2 regions of the Adlercreutzia aquisgranensis genome follow, and region 1 is predicted to be linked to the other one. Evidence: predicted binding sites of a transcription regulator. Region 1 holds the regulator's gene; the other holds the start of a gene.
What was found. The regulator HrcA, encoded in region 1, represses chaperone genes, less so after heat shock. The targets are predictions, from matches to a motif close to TNTTAGCANNCNNNNNNNNNGNNTGCTAANA.
Positions count from the first base shown of each region.

Region 1 (8,368 bases):
ACTGGCCACGATCTGGTAGCTAACTCCTGTCCGTCTATTGAAACCTCGTCCATCTCGTCAGTCACGACGACGCTTGACTCTCCAACGCTTATCTCGTTCGAATCGACATCGGGATTGTCTCCCAGATATGCTAGAACCACCTTGGCAACAGCGTCCGCATCCGTTCTCGACGTCTCAGCTTGCGCAGCGTAGGCTACCACAGGAACGCACACCAGAACAGTCGCGACAAGAAGAGCCCCTGTCGCAGCAGCAAAACTCCGCCTTATACCCGTTCGCCCCATTTCGTCCCCCTTCCCCAGTTTCAGCCTTATCGAAGCAATACAAAGCTGAGTCCGCAGCTTATCTTCGATTGAAGCATTCTTTCGAAGAAAGCGACAGGAAGACAACGGCGATTCCCGAACCGTAGGAATTCTGTTACTTGATGGACCTGCAGAGAAGGCAACGGCAACGCGGCAGGATTATGCCCAACGCTTGAGGTTCGAAATTCAATCGGCCTACCGAAACGGCGCGAGGATCTTTCTTACCCCCGATACATCTTCTCGTAGTAGTCGCGGTAGGCGCCGGAGGTGACGCTCTCGACCCATTCCGGATGATCCAGGTACCACTGGATGGTCTTCTGGATGCCTTCCTCGAAGGCGTGCTCCGGGGCCCAGCCCAACTCGCTTGTGATCTTGGAGTTGTCGATAGCGTAGCGACGGTCGTGGCCGGGGCGGTCGGTCACGTGCTTGATCAGGCTCTCGGGCTTGCCCAGGGCCTCCAGGATGATACGCACGATCTGGATGTTGGCCTTCTCGTTGTTGCCGCCGATGTTGTACACCTGCCCCTCGAAGCCGCGCTCGGCCACGGCCAGGATGCCGGTGCAGTGGTCTTCCACGTACAGCCAGTCGCGGATCTGCATGCCGTCGCCGTAGACGGGCAGGTCCTTGTCGGCCAGCGTGTTGTTGATCATGAGCGGAATGAGCTTTTCGGGGAACTGGTAGGGCCCGTAGTTGTTCGAACAGCGGGTGATGTTCACCGGAAGCCCGAAGGTCTCGCGGTAGGCACGCACGTACAGATCGCTCGAGGCCTTGCTGGCGGAGTACGGGCTGTTGGGCGCCAGGGGGTTCTGCTCGGTGAAGCGCGGGGCGTCCGGCGTGAGGGTACCGTAGACCTCGTCGGTGGACACGTGCACGAACTTGGCGCCGGGCCGGAAGCTTCGGCAGTGCTTGTTGTCGGGCTCGTCGCGCCACGCATGAAGAGCCGCATCCAGCAGCACCTGGGTGCCGTGGACGTTGGTGTTCAGGAACACGTCGGGGTCCTCGATGGAGCGATCCACATGGGACTCGGCGGCGAAGTGCACCACGCCGTCGATGTCGTAATCGGCGAAGAGGGATTCCACCAGGGCTCGGTCGCAGATGTCGCCCTTCACGAATCGGTAGCGGGGGTTGTCTGCGACGTCAGACAGGTTCTCCAGGTTGCCGGCATAGGTGAGCGCGTCGAGGTTGACGATGTTCCAATCGGTGCGCTCCAAGGCCACGTGGACGAAGTTGGACCCGATGAAGCCGGCGCCGCCGGTGACCAGCACGTTTTTCATGATATTGCCGAACCTGCTCTCTGACGTCTCGATCGTCTTGCGTTGCCGTCGATTATAAGGTTACCCGCACCAGTTGGCCAACCTGGGACCCTTCGGGCGCAGAAACTCCGTGATAGCTCTCGGTCATGGCCTCGCCGGGCACCTCAACAAGGGCCCATTCCCGCGCGCCCGCGCGCTCGGCACGGTCGGCAGCCGACAGCTCGGCGGCCAGGGCGCGCAGGCGGCGGGCGCGATCGGCCTTCACGGCCTCGTCCACCTGGTCGGCCCGCTCCGCCGCCGGGGTCCCTTCCCGCCGCGAGTAGGGGAACACGTGGATGCGCGAGAAGCGGCAGGCGCGGGCGAGGTCCATCGTCTGCTGGAAGTCGGTCTCGGTCTCGCCCGGAAAACCAACGATGATGTCGGTGGTAAGCGATAACTGCGGAACGGCCTCGCGAGTGGAGCGCACCACCTGCAGGTACTCCTCGGCGGTGTAGGAACGGTTCATCTCCGCCAGCACCTTCGACGAGCCGGCCTGCAGCGGAAGGTGCAGATGGCGGCAGATGCGGCCGTCCTGGCGGGCCACGAGCGCCACCAGTGCATCCGACAGGTCGCCCGGCTCTATGCTTGAGAGCCGAAACCTGCACGCCGGGGCGCCGTCCTCGGGCACAGGCAGCGCGTCGGCCAGGGCCAGGAGCCTCTCCAGCAAATCGTGCAGGCCAAGCGCGCCGGATTCCGACTGCTGCCGGTAGGTGCCCAGGTTGATGCCCGTGAGCACGATCTCGCGCACCCCCGCTTCCATCAGGCGGCGGCAATCGGCTTCTACCGTATCCGCCGGCACGCTGCAGGCCGGCCCGCGGGCCACATGGATGACGCAGTAGGAGCAGGCGTTGTCGCAGCCGTCCTGCACCTTCACCCCCACCCGCGCCCGCTGCGCGAAGTCGCCCGCCACCTGGGGAGCAGGCTTCTCGGCGAAGGCGCCGTCGGAGACGACGTCGCCCACGTCGCGGCTGGCTTCGGCCAGCTCGCGCGCGATGCGGGAGACCTCGGCTTCAACCTGTCCCTTCGCCACCACGGACACGCGCTGCCCCATAGCCCGGTACACGTCCTCGTGAAGCACCGCGGAGCAGCCGGTCACCAGCACCGCGCCCTTTGAGGCGCGCACCGCCCGGCGCACGGTTTTGCGGGTCTTCTTCTCCGCCTCGGCCGTCACTGCGCAGGTGTTCACCACCACCAGGTCCGCCGCCTCCAACGACCCGGGGACGGCGCCTGCGGCCGAAAGCGCCCGTTCGAAGGAGTCGGACTCCACCCGGTTCACCTTGCAGCCCAAATTGACTACCGCATACCTCACGAAAGGCCCCCGGAGAGATTGCGCAGATCGTGCAGCACCAGGGCCGGGGCGACGACGCCGGCGGTTTCGGTGCGCAGGATGGAAGGCCCCAGCGTGCAGGAGTACGCCCTGGGATTGCAGTCCAACAGACACTGCACCTCGCGGCTTGTGAGCCCTCCTTCCGGACCCACCACCACGGCCACCCGCGCGTCCTCCGCCGGCATGCGCAGCTTGGTCAGCGCCGAGGAAAGCGCCCGCGTGATGCTCTGGGAGCCGTCCGCCTCCTCGTAGCACACGATGACGGCGGTGGCGTTGCGCAAAAGCTCGCATGCCCCGTCAAGGCCTACGGGCTCGGACACCTCCGGCACGTGGCGCCTGCCCGACTGCATGGCGGCCGAACGGGCGATGGAGCGCCAGCGCTCGGCCCGGGCCGCAGCCTTCTTCGCGTCCAGCTTCACCACGGACCGCTCGCAGGCAAGGGGCACGAACACGTCCACGCCCACCTCGGTGCCGTGGCGCACCACCGTGTCCATCTTGTCGCCTTTGGCAAGCCCCTGCACCAGCATCACGCTCGGGCCGTCCTCGCCAACGTCCCCGCGCAGCGAGATGGAGACCAGAAGCCCGTCGGCGTCGAAAGAGGCGACCTCGCATTCGAAGTAGTCGCTTGCGGCGTCGACCACGGCCACATGCTGTCCCCGCTCCAGGCGCAGGACGCGGGCATGGTGCAGGTCGTCGTCGCTCAGGCGCAGCGGGAACACCGGGGATTCCTCCGCGTCGAGCACTTGGTTTTCCAGGAAGAACTGCGGAAGGGCCATGGCTACTCGAAAATGTCCTTGAGCTTCTGCCAGGCGCCGCGCGGCTGGTCGACCTCTTCGCCCATCTCCTCGGCGAAGTGCTCCAGAAGCTCGCGCTGTCTCTTCGAAAGCTTCTTGGGGATGACGACGTTGACGTGCACGTACATGTCCCCGCGGGCGTCGCTCCTGAAGCGCGGCATGCCGAACCCCTTGACGCGGACCACCTGCTCGTTCTGGCACCCTTCGGGAATGCGCACGACCACCTTCTCGTCCTCCATGATGCCGTCGAGCTCGATCTCCGCGCCCAAGGCAGCCTGGGTCATGGACACGTTCGCCCGCGCGTGCAGGTTGTCGCCGTCGCGCTCGAAGTACTCGTTGGGCTGGATGCGGCACGTGACTATGAGGTCGCCCGCCCTGCTGCCGCGCAGCCCGGCCTCGCCGAAGCCCGAAAGCCGCAGCTGCTGGCCGTCGCGGATGCCCGCAGGCACCTCCACCGTCACCCGCTGACGGTCGGGGACGCGCCCTTGGCCCTCGCACTCGGGGCAAGGGTTGTCGATGGTGCGCCCGGTGCCGCCGCACTTCTGGCAGGGAACCGCCGTCTGCATGTCACCCAGGAAGGTTCGCTGCACCGTGACCACGCGACCCGTTCCGTTGCAGTCCGGGCAGGTCACCTCGCTGCCGCCCTCGGCCACGCCGCTGCCGCCGCAATCGGGGCACGGGGCCAGCCGGTCGTAGACGATCTCCTTGTTCACGCCGGCGGCCACTTCCTCCAGGGTCAGCCGCAGGCCCACCGCCATGTCGCGCCCTTCGCGGCGCTGCTGGGCGCGGGCTGCGCTCGCCGAGCCCCCGAAGAACGAGCTGAACAAATCGCCCATGCCGAAACCGCCGCCGAACAGGTCGTCGAAGTCCACGTAGCCCCCGCCGTAGCCGCCGGGGCCGGAGGAAGCACCCGGCACGGTACCGAAGCGATCGTAGGCGCTGCGCTTCTTGGGGTCGGAGAGAACGTCGTAGGCCTCGTTGAGCTCTTTGAACTTGTCCTCGGCGTCCTCGGCCTTGTTCACGTCGGGATGCAGCTCCCGCGCACGACGCCGGAACGCCTTCTTGATCTCGTCCTCGGTCGCGGTGCGCTCGACCCCCAGCACCTCGTACAGATCTCTCGCCATGACCAGCCTGTTCCCTTCTTCCCAACAGTTTCGGGCCCATCCCGAAGAGCGTGCCCCGTCCGAACCTGCGCCCTACGCCTCGTCGAGCGCGTCGGCGGCCATGCGCACCGCGCTTATGGTTCGGGAGTAATCCATCCGCGTAGGCCCGATGACGGCAACCACTCCCGCCGAGGGCCCCTTTCCGTAACGGCTCGCCACCACGGAGACGCCGGAAAGCCCCGCATTGCCGTTCTCGCGGCCGATGCGAACGCTCGGCACCCCCGCAGCGCAGGATACGGCGTCGTCCAGGATGTGCAGCAGCACCGTCTCGTCCTCGAGCACTTGCATCACCGGCAGAAGCGCATCGGTGTGGCTGAACTCCGGCTGCACCATCAGGGCCGAAAGGCCGCTGTGGTGCGCTCGGCTTATGCGGCTCTCCTGCAAGCACAGCATGACCTCGTCCATGACCGCGCGCACGAGCGGGTCGCGGAAAGCCTCGGCCATGCTGCGGGACAGCCCGTGCTCTATCTCCTCGGACGAGCGGCCGCCGAACACATCGCCGAGCAAGCGCTGCACCTCGGCGAGGCTTTCCGGATCCACGTCCTCGGCGAACTCGATATGGCGGTTCGCCACGCGACCCTCTTCCGTCACCACCACGATGATGGCCTGACGGGGCGAAAGCGACACCAGCGACAGCTGCTTGATGCGCATGCGCTGCACCGAGGGCGCCAGCACCACCGACAAGCAGTCGGTCAGGCGCATGAGGGCCGACGAGGTCTGGTCGATCAGCTCGTCAAGCTCTCCGGCGCTTCGGCGCAGCTCCTCGGCGACAAGGCGGCAGCGCTCGTCCTGGGAGCCGTCGGCCTGCTCGGCCAGCAAGCCGTCCACGAACGCCCGGTACCCCGCATCGGTCGGCACGCGCCCGGCGGAGGTATGGGGCTGCACGATGTAGCCGCCGTCTTCGAGCACCGACAGCTCGTTGCGGACCGTCGCGGGACTCACGCCCAGCTGGTAGCGCTCGGTCAGCGTGCGAGAGCCCACGGGAAGAGCGCGGGCGACGTACTCCTCGATAAGAGCCGCAAGAACTCTCTGCCGCCGGTCCGAAAGCATTGGCGCGCCCTCCTCTCAATCGCGTTGCAGGTATCGGTTCGCACTACGCTCGAACGGCCATTTTAGCAGCCGATAGCCGAGAGTGCTAATCAGCGGCGCCCTTTCAACGCAAGCATCACAATAGGGCGGCCCGCTCGCCATGACGCGCCCGAACGGCCGAGCCGCAGGCACCACGCCAAAACATGCCAAGAGGACGCCCCCGTCGCGCCCCTGCCACGCGCCGCAAACGGACGTCCCCTTGTCGCCGTTGCCGCCTTGCCGCTAGGCGGCCTGCCCGTCCGGGCCGTAGGTTCCGTCGGGGAAGCGCCTGATGACGCCTGCGAGCTCGGCTTGGGCAAGCTGCGAGAACACCCACGCCCGCGCATCGCCTTCGGGGCATAGCCGCGCTCCGCGGTCCAGCAGCGCATCCAAGCCCATAGGCTGGCCCTGGACAAGCGCGACAAGTCGGCGGCCCTCCTCGGACAGGAAGCCGGACGGAGTACCGCCGCCTGGCGCCCGCTGCGGCGGCGTCTTGAGGCATCCGAAGGTCGCCATCAGCTCGTCCTCGAAGGAATCGTCGTCCACGATGGGCACCGCACCCTGCCGTATGAGCCGGTTGGCCCCGCTGCTGGTCCGTGCGGTGATGGCTCCGGGTACCGCCCAGACGTCGCGGTTGGCCGAAAGCGCCTCGTCGGCCGTGGAAAACGTCCCGGAAGGCAACCCAGCCTCCACTATGAGCGTCGCCTTCGCAAGCCCCGCGATAAGCCGATTGCGCTCCCGAAACATGTAGGGCAACGGCGGCATGGCCCACGGATACTCGGACACGAGCGCCCCTCCCCCGTCCACGATGCGCTGGAACAGGTCCTTGTGCTCGGGCGGGTAGAGCCTATCGCAGCCGCCTCCCAGAAACGCTACCGTCACGCCGCCCTCCGCCAGGGCGGCCTCATGGGCGGCCGCATCGCAGCCCCGCGCTCCCCCCGAAAGGATCGACACCCCCTTGCGGGCAGCGATGGCGGCGAACCTGCGGGCGCATCCGGTGCCGTAGGGCGTCGCCTTGCGAGCTCCCACTACGGCAAGCCCCTCCCGCAGCGCCGAAGGATCGCCCAGCACATAGAGCACGCGGGGCGGCTTCGGCACCTGCTTCAGCGACTCGGGAAACCACGGGCAGTCGCGCTCCACCACCGTTCGCGGTCCCATCACGAAATCCTGCTCGACGCTCATAGCACTTCCCCTCTCACCCGAAACCCCAAAGCCTCGCTCAAGTGCGCCCGATCCACCGCCTCGCGCTCCTCCATATCCGCAATGGTCCTCGCCAGCGCCGCCGTGCGGATAAGCGCCCTGCCGCTCATGGAAAGCCGGGAGGCGGCCTCGGTCAGGAAGCGCTCCTCCTCCTGACCGAGGCGGCACGAAGCCACCACCTCCTGCGGTGTGCGGACCGCCCCGGCCGACGCGCGCCACGCTGCAAACTCCCGGGCGCGCAGCACCCCTTCGCGAAGCGTCGCCGAGTCGGTCCCGCTGCCCGTCGCCAGCACGCTTGCGGCGGGAATGCGCCTGACGTCCACATGTAGGTCGATGCGGTCGAGGACCGGGCCGCCTATGCGCCCTTGGTACTTGCGGATCTGGGGCACCGTGCAGCGACACGGCCGTTCCTCGTCGCCGAAGAAGCCGCACGGGCACGGGTTCGCTGCAGCAACCAGCATGAACCGGGCGGGGAACTCGATGCTGCCGTCGGCCCGCGTCACCACCATGCGCCCCGACTCCAGCGGCTGGCGAATGCCCTGCAGCACAGAGGGCTGGAACTCTGGAAGCTCGTCTAGGAACAGCACCCCGTTATGGGCAAGCGATATCTCCCCCGGCCGCGGGGGCGACCCTCCCCCCACCAGGCCCGGCAGCGATGCGGAATGGTGGGGCTTGCGGAAGGGGCGTATCCCGGCCAGGATCGGATCGACGTCCTCACCGGCCACCGAGTGCACGACGGCGCTCTCGAGCGCCTCCGCCTGGGTCAGGGGCGGCAAGATCGTGGGGAGCCGCGAGGCGAGCATGGTCTTCCCCGATCCGGGAGGACCCATCATAAGGATGCCGTGGTTGCCCGCCGCCGCTATCTGCAGCGCCCGCTTCGCCGCATCGTGCCCTTCGATATCGCGGAAATCAACCGACGACGACGCCGCTGGCGGCCGCGCCGCTTCAAGTCGACGGAAACGTCCCGCCCTGAAATCGCCCAAGGTGTCCACCGCCGCCCATTCGACCCCCTCGATAGCCCTTACCTCGCCTGAGGGGGCGCTCGCCAGCCCAAGCTCCCGCTTGCGCGCGCACAGCGCATAGGCGAGCAAGCCGGCCACCGGTCGCACGAACCCCTCCAGCGACAGCTCCCCCACGAAGAGCTTCCCCCGCAGGACCTCGGGGCGCACCTGACCGCTGGCCACCAGGATGCCCGCCGCGATGGGCAGGTCGAAACCCGCGCCGG
Region 1 is NZ_CALPDA010000010.1:45,060-53,427, reverse strand. It holds gene NFR41_RS07350 (hypothetical protein) at 1-281, opposite strand, end outside; gene rfbB (dTDP-glucose 4,6-dehydratase) at 521-1,573, opposite strand; gene NFR41_RS07340 (MiaB/RimO family radical SAM methylthiotransferase) at 1,626-2,900, opposite strand; gene NFR41_RS07335 (RsmE family RNA methyltransferase) at 2,897-3,694, opposite strand; gene dnaJ (molecular chaperone DnaJ) at 3,697-4,836, opposite strand; gene hrcA (heat-inducible transcriptional repressor HrcA) at 4,909-5,925, opposite strand; gene dprA (DNA-processing protein DprA) at 6,187-7,125, opposite strand; gene NFR41_RS07315 (YifB family Mg chelatase-like AAA ATPase) at 7,122-8,368, opposite strand, start outside.

Region 2 (8,368 bases), on a different contig from region 1:
TCGGGCGGAATCGGTGCCGGCTCGGTCTGTCTCGGTCACGGTGTCCCCATCTTCCCCAGAATCGGACATTGGCTTGGTCGGGTGCCGAAAACCCAGGTGAATGTTGAAATGATCGCTACCTACAGCAGATTATATGACAAAGGCGTCCGCCAGAAAGGGCCAAGGGCGGGTACTTTTGCCTGCGACTGCGAAAAAAAGAGGTTAAAGAGGGGGGTTATGGCGGTGCTTAGGGTGCAGGTTACGAAAGATAGCCCGATTGTTTCGCGGTCGGTCGATGCGGGCCCAGAAGCCTGCTGGCTAGACTGCTCTTAGCGGGCAGGCTGGAAAGCGAGCCTGTTCGGTGCTGCGGCAGCTCGGCTGCCGCTCGTTGTCGGTTCTACCCAAGGAGGGGAAATGACGAGTTTTTCTCGACGCGACCTGTTCAAGTTCGGTGGCGCTGCCGCCATGGGCGTTGCCGGTGTGTCCATGCTGGGCGCCTGCACGCCCTCGCAGCCCTCGGCTGACAAGGATGCCAAGGCTGTAGCGGCGGTTTCCGATGGAACGCTTCCGTTCTTCGTCAAGCCCGACCCCATCACCGATTTCGCCGACACTAAGGACTACGACGTGGTGGTCATCGGTGCCGGCGCCGCGGGCGTTCCTGCGGCCATCTCCGCCTTCCAGGCGGGGGCGAAGGTTGCTCTGCTCCAGAAGGAGGCGACGGCTATCTCCCAGGGCAACACCTGCGACTCCATCATCCTTGACGGGACGGCGCCGGGTGGTGTCGAAGCTGTGGTGTCGTTGGTGAACGCCGACTGCTGTCATCTGTCCGACCGCGACCAGGTGAGGCTGTGGGCCTACAACTCCGGCGAGGCTCTGAAGTGGCTGTGGGACATCGGCACGAAAGCCGGATGTCAAATGGTCGACTCTACGGCGAAATGGACCTCCAACATCGGCACCATCGACGGCTACGACGTGTCGTACTTTGCCTTCGACTTCGGCCCGAAACCCTACAACACTGGTAACGGTATGCGCGATATCGCCGATTGGGCCGAGAGCCAAGGCGTCGAGATTTTCTACTCCACACCCGCAGTCCAGCTCGCCCAGGACGATTCCGGGGCCGTAACCGGCGTCATTGCCGAAGGGGAAGGCGGCAACATCCTGTTCAACGCGGCCAAGGGCGTTATCGTGGCAACGGGCGATTACGAGAACAACGATGAGATGATGGCCTACTACGAGCCCGACATGGTCAACATCTACCGTAAGGAGCAGAACAAGACCGGTGACGGCCAGCGGATGATGGTATGGGCCGGAGGCTGTATGGAGGATGCTTGCGGATCGAAGGTGCAGCACGACTTCGACGCTGGTCCGGGCTCTATGGCCGACATGCCCTTCCTGGCGGTGAAGAACGACGGTACCCGCTTCTGCAACGAGGCGCGATGCGAGATGGCGGTCATGGGTAACTTCCTGAAGAGCGAAGATGACCAGGGCTGGTACACCCAGGTGTTTGACAGCAACTACATGACCGACGCCGAAGGTTGGCCTGGAGTAGCCTTGCCGCCCGAGGCGATGGCCAGCTACATGCCCGAGGTCGAGGGAGAGAAGACCGGCGTCTACGAGAGCCTCATCAACACCTTCTCGGCCGACACTCTGGAGGAGCTGGGGGAGAAGCTCGGACTGACCGATGTGGACGCTTTCGTGCAGACGGTGAAGCGCTACAACGAGTTGGCGAAGAAGGGCATAGACGAGGACATGGGCAAGCCCGCCAAGTTCCTGAAGCCCATCGAGCAGCCACCGTTCTACGGTATCCATCGCCACATTGGTCTGTCGACCATCATCCATGGTGTGAACGTGAACGCCGATATGCAGGTACTCGACAAGGATGGGCAGCCTATCGAGGGTCTCTTCGCCATCGGCAACTGCGCCGGCAACTTCTTCGGTAGCCCCGACTATCCTATGACGATACCCGGATTGTCGCTGGGCCGCGCCCATACCCAGGGCTATGTCGTGGGCCGGGCCGTAGCCAACAAGTAGGGCCGGCGCCTGCGGGCACTTCCCTTGCGGCGCATCCGCTGTCAGCGGGCGCATACGATGTGTTTGAGTGGTGACAGCCGTCCCCTACAGTGTGGGGGACGGCTGCTTTTCGCTAGCGGCTGCTGCTGGCGAGACGTTACTTCGCCCAAGCAGCTTCCAGGGCCTCGGGATTTATGCAGTGTTCGGGTGCTTTCCCTGACATCACGGCGATGGCGTTTTCGGCGGCGCGGGTGCGCAGCTCCACGGCCGACTCCTCGGACCAGTAGCCGTCGTGGGGCGAGAGCACCGTGTGCGGTGCGCGGCAGATGGGATGGCCGGGTGTGAGCGGCTCCTCCTCGAACACGTCCAGGCCCGCACCCCACAGCTTGCCGGCACAGAGCGCCTCGGCCAGGGCCTTCGTGTCCACAACAGCGCCGCGGGAGGTGTTGACCACCACGGCATCGGGCTTCATGGACGCGATGCGTTCGGCGCTCAGCAGATGGTGCGTTTCCGGCGTAAGCGCGGTGTGGAAGCTCACCACATCGACGGTTTTCAGCAGGTCGTCCAGGGCCAGGTAGGGGAAGTCCTCCGGCGTGCGACGCCCGGGAACCCCCTTGCGGTCCCATACCACCACGTCAAAGCCCAGCCCTCGGGCCTTGCGCGCCGCAGCCCGTCCGATTGATCCGTAGCCCACCACGCCGAAGGTGCGCCCCTGCACCTGGCCGAGCGGGCGGCGACGGCGAAAGTCCCAGGTGCCCGCCCGCAGGTCGGCATCGGTTTCGTTGATGCGCCGCAGCACTGCAAGCGCCAGCGCGATGGCATGGTCGGACACCACTTCGGTACCGTAGCCGGGCACGTTGCAGACCGCGGTGCCGTTTCTGGTGGCTGCTTCCACGTCGATGTTGTCCACGCCGGTACCGGTCTTGCTCACCACCTTGAGTTGGGGCAGCGCCTTGAACACCTCGGCGGTGTAACGTCCGTAGGAGGTGATGGCACCTAGGGCCCGCGCACCTGCGCCCGGCTGGCATTCGGCAGCTGAGCGCAGGTGGGCGACGATCTGCTCGGGCGCGCGGCAATCCCGGCCGTCGTAGCTGGCGAACGCGAGCCCGGCGCTTTCCACGAGCTTCCGCTCGAAGTCCGCGCCGCCGAAATCGTTGTCGGTCATGACGATGGTTGCCATAGCTGCTCCTTCGGCCGGATATGCGCTGCACAACCGGCATGTCGTGCATGCGGCAAGAAAGCGCGCGACTAGGACAAACGGTGTGTAATGCCTGGTCACGCGCTTTGTATCGAGATGCCGGTTGTGCGGTGTGCTGCGTACCTTGCGCGCCTACCTTACCACACCTGGATCTCGTGGAAGCGGCTTTCGGGCTTATCCCAAGCGAATCCGCCGTCCTTGCCGACGAACTTGTCCGCTACGTCCTTAAACGAGCAAGGGTTGGAAGGCTCAAGGCTGCCGGTGAGCGCATGGATGACCGTGTAGCGCCCGGCGTTGAAGCAGTGGCCGTTCGAATCGCCTTGCGGCCGCGACGGCTCGCGCAAATATGACGAAACGGTGGGAGTTCCAGGAATCTGAGTCGCGGGGGCTGAGTTTTTTTGGGAATCGGTTGCGCAGGTGGCGGGCAATGCTATTATGGACCCAGTCATTTAGCACTCAAAGTGCACGAGTGCTAGCAGTCGGGTTTACAAGTGGCTAACGATTTCGCATGCGAAACCCGCCATGGCTTCCAGGCGCCTAAGATTGGTCGGCGCCTGCAAGCGTAGGACATATCGCGGAATCGCTGCGGTTTCCCTCAGGCGAACTGCGGAAACGCTGAAGACCCTCTGTTGGTGCGGCGCTTGCGGTGCGAACGCGACGAACGTGCGTGATGTCGACGAAAGGAAGATCAACCATGAACCTGAAACCACTCGGTGATCGCGTGATCGTCAAGCAGGACGAGGCCGAGCAGACCACTGCCGGCGGCCTTCTGCTTGCTTCCGACTCGAAGGAAAAGCCCCAGAGCGGCGTTGTCCTGGCCGTGGGCGAGGGCAAGCTGGACAAGGACGGCAAGCTGGTGCCCGTACCCGTGAAGGTGGGCGACCGCGTGGTGTACGGCAAGTACGGCGGAACCGAGATCACCATCGACGGCGAGGACGTGCTCATCCTGCGTGCCGACGACCTCTACGGCGTCTTCGCGTAGCCGCCCGTTTCGCGGAAGGCGACCCCAGGCGCCTGCGGTGGCTTGAGCGACGCAAAAAGCCCTAACTCGGCCGCAGCGTGTAGCGCCTTTCGCTTCGAAGCTTGCTAGTGAGAAAAGCTTGGTATTGTTGAGGAAGGAGCCATAGAACATGGCTAAGGAAATCAAGTTCGAGTCCGATGCCCGCAGCGGCCTTGCTGCCGGCGTGAACAAGCTGGCCAACGCCGTGAAGGTGACGCTTGGCCCCAAGGGCCGCTACGTCGCCCTGGAGAAGTCTTACGGTGCGCCGGTCATCACCAACGACGGCGTGACCGTGGCCAAGGAAGTTGAGCTGGAGGATCCGGTCGAGAACATGGGCGCCCAGCTGGTGCGCGAGGTGGCCGTGAAGACCAACGACGTGGCCGGCGACGGCACCACCACTGCCACTCTGCTGGCCGACGTGATCGTGTCCGAGGGCCTGCGCAACGTGACCGCCGGCGCCGACGCCCTGGGCATCCGTCGCGGCATCCAGAAGGCCACCGACGCCGTGGTCGAGGCCATCAAGGCCGACGCCACCCCCGTCTCCACCAAGGAGCAGATCGCCAACGTGGGCACCATCTCCGCCGGCGACGCCGAGATCGGCGAGAAGATCGCCGAGGCCATGGAGGCCGTGGGCAAGGACGGCGCCATCTCCGTGGAGGAGAGCCAGACCTTCGGGCTTGAGATGGACATCGTTGAGGGCATGCAGTACGACCGCGGCTACATCAGCCCCTACATGGCCACCGACATGGAGCGCATGGAGGCCGTGCTGTCCGACCCGTTCATCCTGTTGACCGACCAGAAGATCTCCAACATCCAGGACATGGTGCCGCTGTTGGAGGACATCATGAAGACCGGCCGCCCGCTGTTCATCGTGGCCGAGGATGTGGAAGGCGAGGCGCTGGCTACCATCCTGCTGAACAAGCTGCGCGGCACCTTCAACTGCGTGGCCATTAAGGCCCCCGGCTTCGGCGACCGCCGCAAGCGCATTCTGGAGGACATCGCCGCAGTTACCGGCGCCCAGGTCATCGACAAGGACTTCGGCATGACCATGGCCGATGCCCGCGTTGACATGATGGGCCATGCCAAGACCGTGAAGGTGACCAAGGACTCGTCGCTGATCGTGGACGGCGCCGGCGACAAGAAGGCCATCGAGGACCGCATCAACATGATCAAGGCCGAGCTGGAGCGCACCGACTCCGACTTCGACCGCGAGAAGCTGCAGGAGCGCCTGGCCAAGCTTTCCGGCGGCGTGGCCGTGCTGAAGGTGGGCGCTGCTACCGAAAGCGAGCTCAAGGAGAAGAAGAGCCGCATCGAGGACGCGCTGCAGGCTACCCGCGCTGCCGTGGAAGAGGGCATCGTGGCCGGCGGCGGCGTGGCCCTGCTGGACGCCCAGCCCGCTCTTGACGCGGTGAAGTGCGACAACGCCGACGAGGAAGTGGGCGTGGGCATTATCCGCAAGGCTCTGGAGGCTCCTATCCGCGCCATCTCCGGCAACGCCGGCTTCGAGGGCTCCGTGGTTGTGGAGCACGTGAAGAACATGAAGAAGGGCGAGGGCCTGAACTGCGCCAACGGCGAGTACGGCGACATGATCGCCATGGGCGTGAACGACCCGGTGAAGGTGACCCGCACCGCGCTGCAGTCCGCTGCCTCCGTGGCCGCGCTCATCCTCATCACCGAGGCCACCATCAACGAGATCCCCAAGGATCCCGATCCGGCGGCTATGGCGGCCATGGCCGGCGGCGGCATGGGCGGCATGATGTAAGCTCCTAGCGCAGCATAGCTGACGTTTGCGGTCCCCGGCGTGGCGCAAAAGCCAACGCCGGGGCCTTTTCGTTCTCGGCTCTCGTTTTCGGCTTCCGCTTCTTGCGCCTGGTTTTTGGCGGAGATTCGGGGTTTGGCAAATTCCAGGACGTCTTGGCCGTGGTAAAACTGGCTCGATATGCGCATCCGGGTGCGTTTCGCCTGGAAAGCGGGCCGAGTGGGGCCGGGAAGGCTGTGGGCGATTTGCCAAACCCCGAATCTCTGCCAAAAAGGAGGATGGTCATGGGTGATTACGCGGACAGGGTGTTCGCGGTGGTGCGGCAGGTGCCCCGCGGGAAAGTGGCTACCTACGGGCAGATAGCGCGGCTCATCGGCACCCCACGTTCAGCTCGCTATGTGGGCTACGCTCTGCGCGGGAACCCCAGCCCCGGCCAAGATGCCAGCGACATTCCCTGCCATCGCGTGGTGTTCAAGGACGGGCGCATGGCCAGCGGTTTCGCTTTCGGCGGCGAAGAGGTGCAGCGCTCGATGCTGCAGGAGGAAGGCGTGGCCTTCGACGAAGAGGGCCGCGTGCTCATGGACCGCTTCCAATGGAGCGGCGCCCCGGCGGCAGGCGAGGGCGAGGCCGACGGCCGCGTGCCCCTAGGCCCGCCGCCCGACTTCGACTGGAAGGTCGAGCTGGGGGAGGACTAGCGGGTACAACCGTGCCTTGTGCCCGTGCTTCCGTGGGGTGCGCTCAGCCTCCTGCACTCTTTGGCGCTCAGATGTCGTCGGCTGCCTCGATTTATCCCACCATCAGGATGCTGCCGATGCAGAAGGCGGCGGTGACCAGCACCAGCATGCCTACGATGACCCAGGCCCCGGCGCGCCCCCAGTTCATGGTCCAGCCGATGCCGAAGCGCTCCGGTAGGAAAAGGCTGGGGTCGTTGCGATTCACGTAGAAGACGCCGGCCTTCCAGTGCTCGTCGTCGTCCGAGGCCAGGGGCGCATTGCGCTGGACCCGGGCGATGAGCCGCGCGCCGTTCTGCCCGTAGACCACGCCCACGGCTATGGAGGCGACCACGGCTATGAGCGCGACGGCCATGATGGGGATGACCAGCTGCTGCAGCGTGAACGTGCCGGCGAAGGAAAGCTCCATGAACGGCCCCAGCAGTCCCACCATCACGCCCAAGGCCACCATCAGGATGCTTTGGGCTCGGGCGAACATGCCGTAGGCCCAGGCAGTGGCCACGGGGGCGGCCGGGTCGCTGGCCTTCTTCGAATGGACGATGCCCCAATGGGACACGGCCATCACTGCACCTACGAACAGCACGAACAGCACGGGGAAGGCCGCCGTTGCCCACGATTTGTCGGCCCAGGTGCTCACCTGCCCGTTGAAGTCGTACTGCATGGGGATGCGATCGGGCATGGAGGGGTAGCAGATGACGGCTGCGACGGCGGTGATGCCGGCTATGGCCAGAAACAGCAGATCCCACTTCATCGAAATCGCGTGGGGCATAGGCTCGTCGCCCACCAGCGCCACGTGCGCCTGCTCGGTCGCGGTCCATCCCATCTGTTGCTTGTAGGCACGTACCTTTGCGCGGAAATACAGCATGAGCCCGAAGGACGCGACGCACAGCGCCATCAGCCCCACGGTGAAAACGGCGATGTAGCCGCCGATGCCGAAGGCCAGGTAGGTCGCCGTGGAGGCGGCCAGCGCCACAACGGCAAGGGCGACCGTCCACAGCAGGTAGCGGCGTTTGAGTCCCTTGAGGTACGGGTCGCTCGAGGCTGCATCGGGCACGGTGACGGCGAAGCACTCCCGCTTCGGCATGAGGTAGGGGGTGAGTGCCACCAGCAAGCCGGTCACCGCCGTGGCAAGGGCGAACACCCAGAAGAACGCGCCGGCGGGTTCGGAGGGGGAGAAGGTTATAGCGTCGATCATGGGATGCTCCTAATCTAGGATGTCCGGCGAGGCGCTTAGCCTCGGTCGCTTGCGGAGAATGCCTTTTCGGCCTGGGTGGCGGCGTGCTCTGCGAACGCATCCAGGCTGCCGCCGCGGGCGCGGAAGGCCAGGGCCAGGTCGAAGAGCGACTCGTCCATGCGCTCGTCTTCCAGGCGCGAGCGGGTGGAGGCTTGCTCGCCGGGGGTCGACACGACGGCACCGGAGCGTCCGCGCATAGCCACGTACCCTTCGTCGCGCAGCACCGCGTAGGCCTTGTTCACCGTGTGCAGGTTGATGCCCAGGTCTGTGGCGAGCGAGCGTACGGAGGGCAGCTTCTCGCCGGGAAGCAGTTCTCCAACGGCTATGCCTTCGACGATCTGATCGCGAAGCTGCTGGTATAATGGCTTCTCGGAGGTGCTGCTCACTCGAAGTAGCATTAGGGAGCCTCCTTAACATCTGCAAACAATGTTCTATTTGTTATATTAATAGTATAACA
Region 2 is NZ_CALPDA010000006.1:58,512-66,879, forward strand. It holds gene NFR41_RS04750 (helix-turn-helix transcriptional regulator) at 1-39, opposite strand, end outside; gene NFR41_RS04755 (FAD-binding protein) at 394-2,010, shown strand; gene NFR41_RS04760 (C-terminal binding protein) at 2,147-3,169, opposite strand; gene NFR41_RS04765 (hypothetical protein) at 3,325-3,531, opposite strand; gene NFR41_RS04770 (co-chaperone GroES) at 3,882-4,169, shown strand; gene groL (chaperonin GroEL) at 4,318-5,949, shown strand; gene NFR41_RS04780 (MGMT family protein) at 6,231-6,641, shown strand; gene NFR41_RS04785 (DUF1648 domain-containing protein) at 6,733-7,872, opposite strand; gene NFR41_RS04790 (GntR family transcriptional regulator) at 7,908-8,309, opposite strand.
Region 2: the regulator HrcA is predicted to act here: its motif matches at 3,635-3,665, upstream of NFR41_RS04770 (co-chaperone GroES).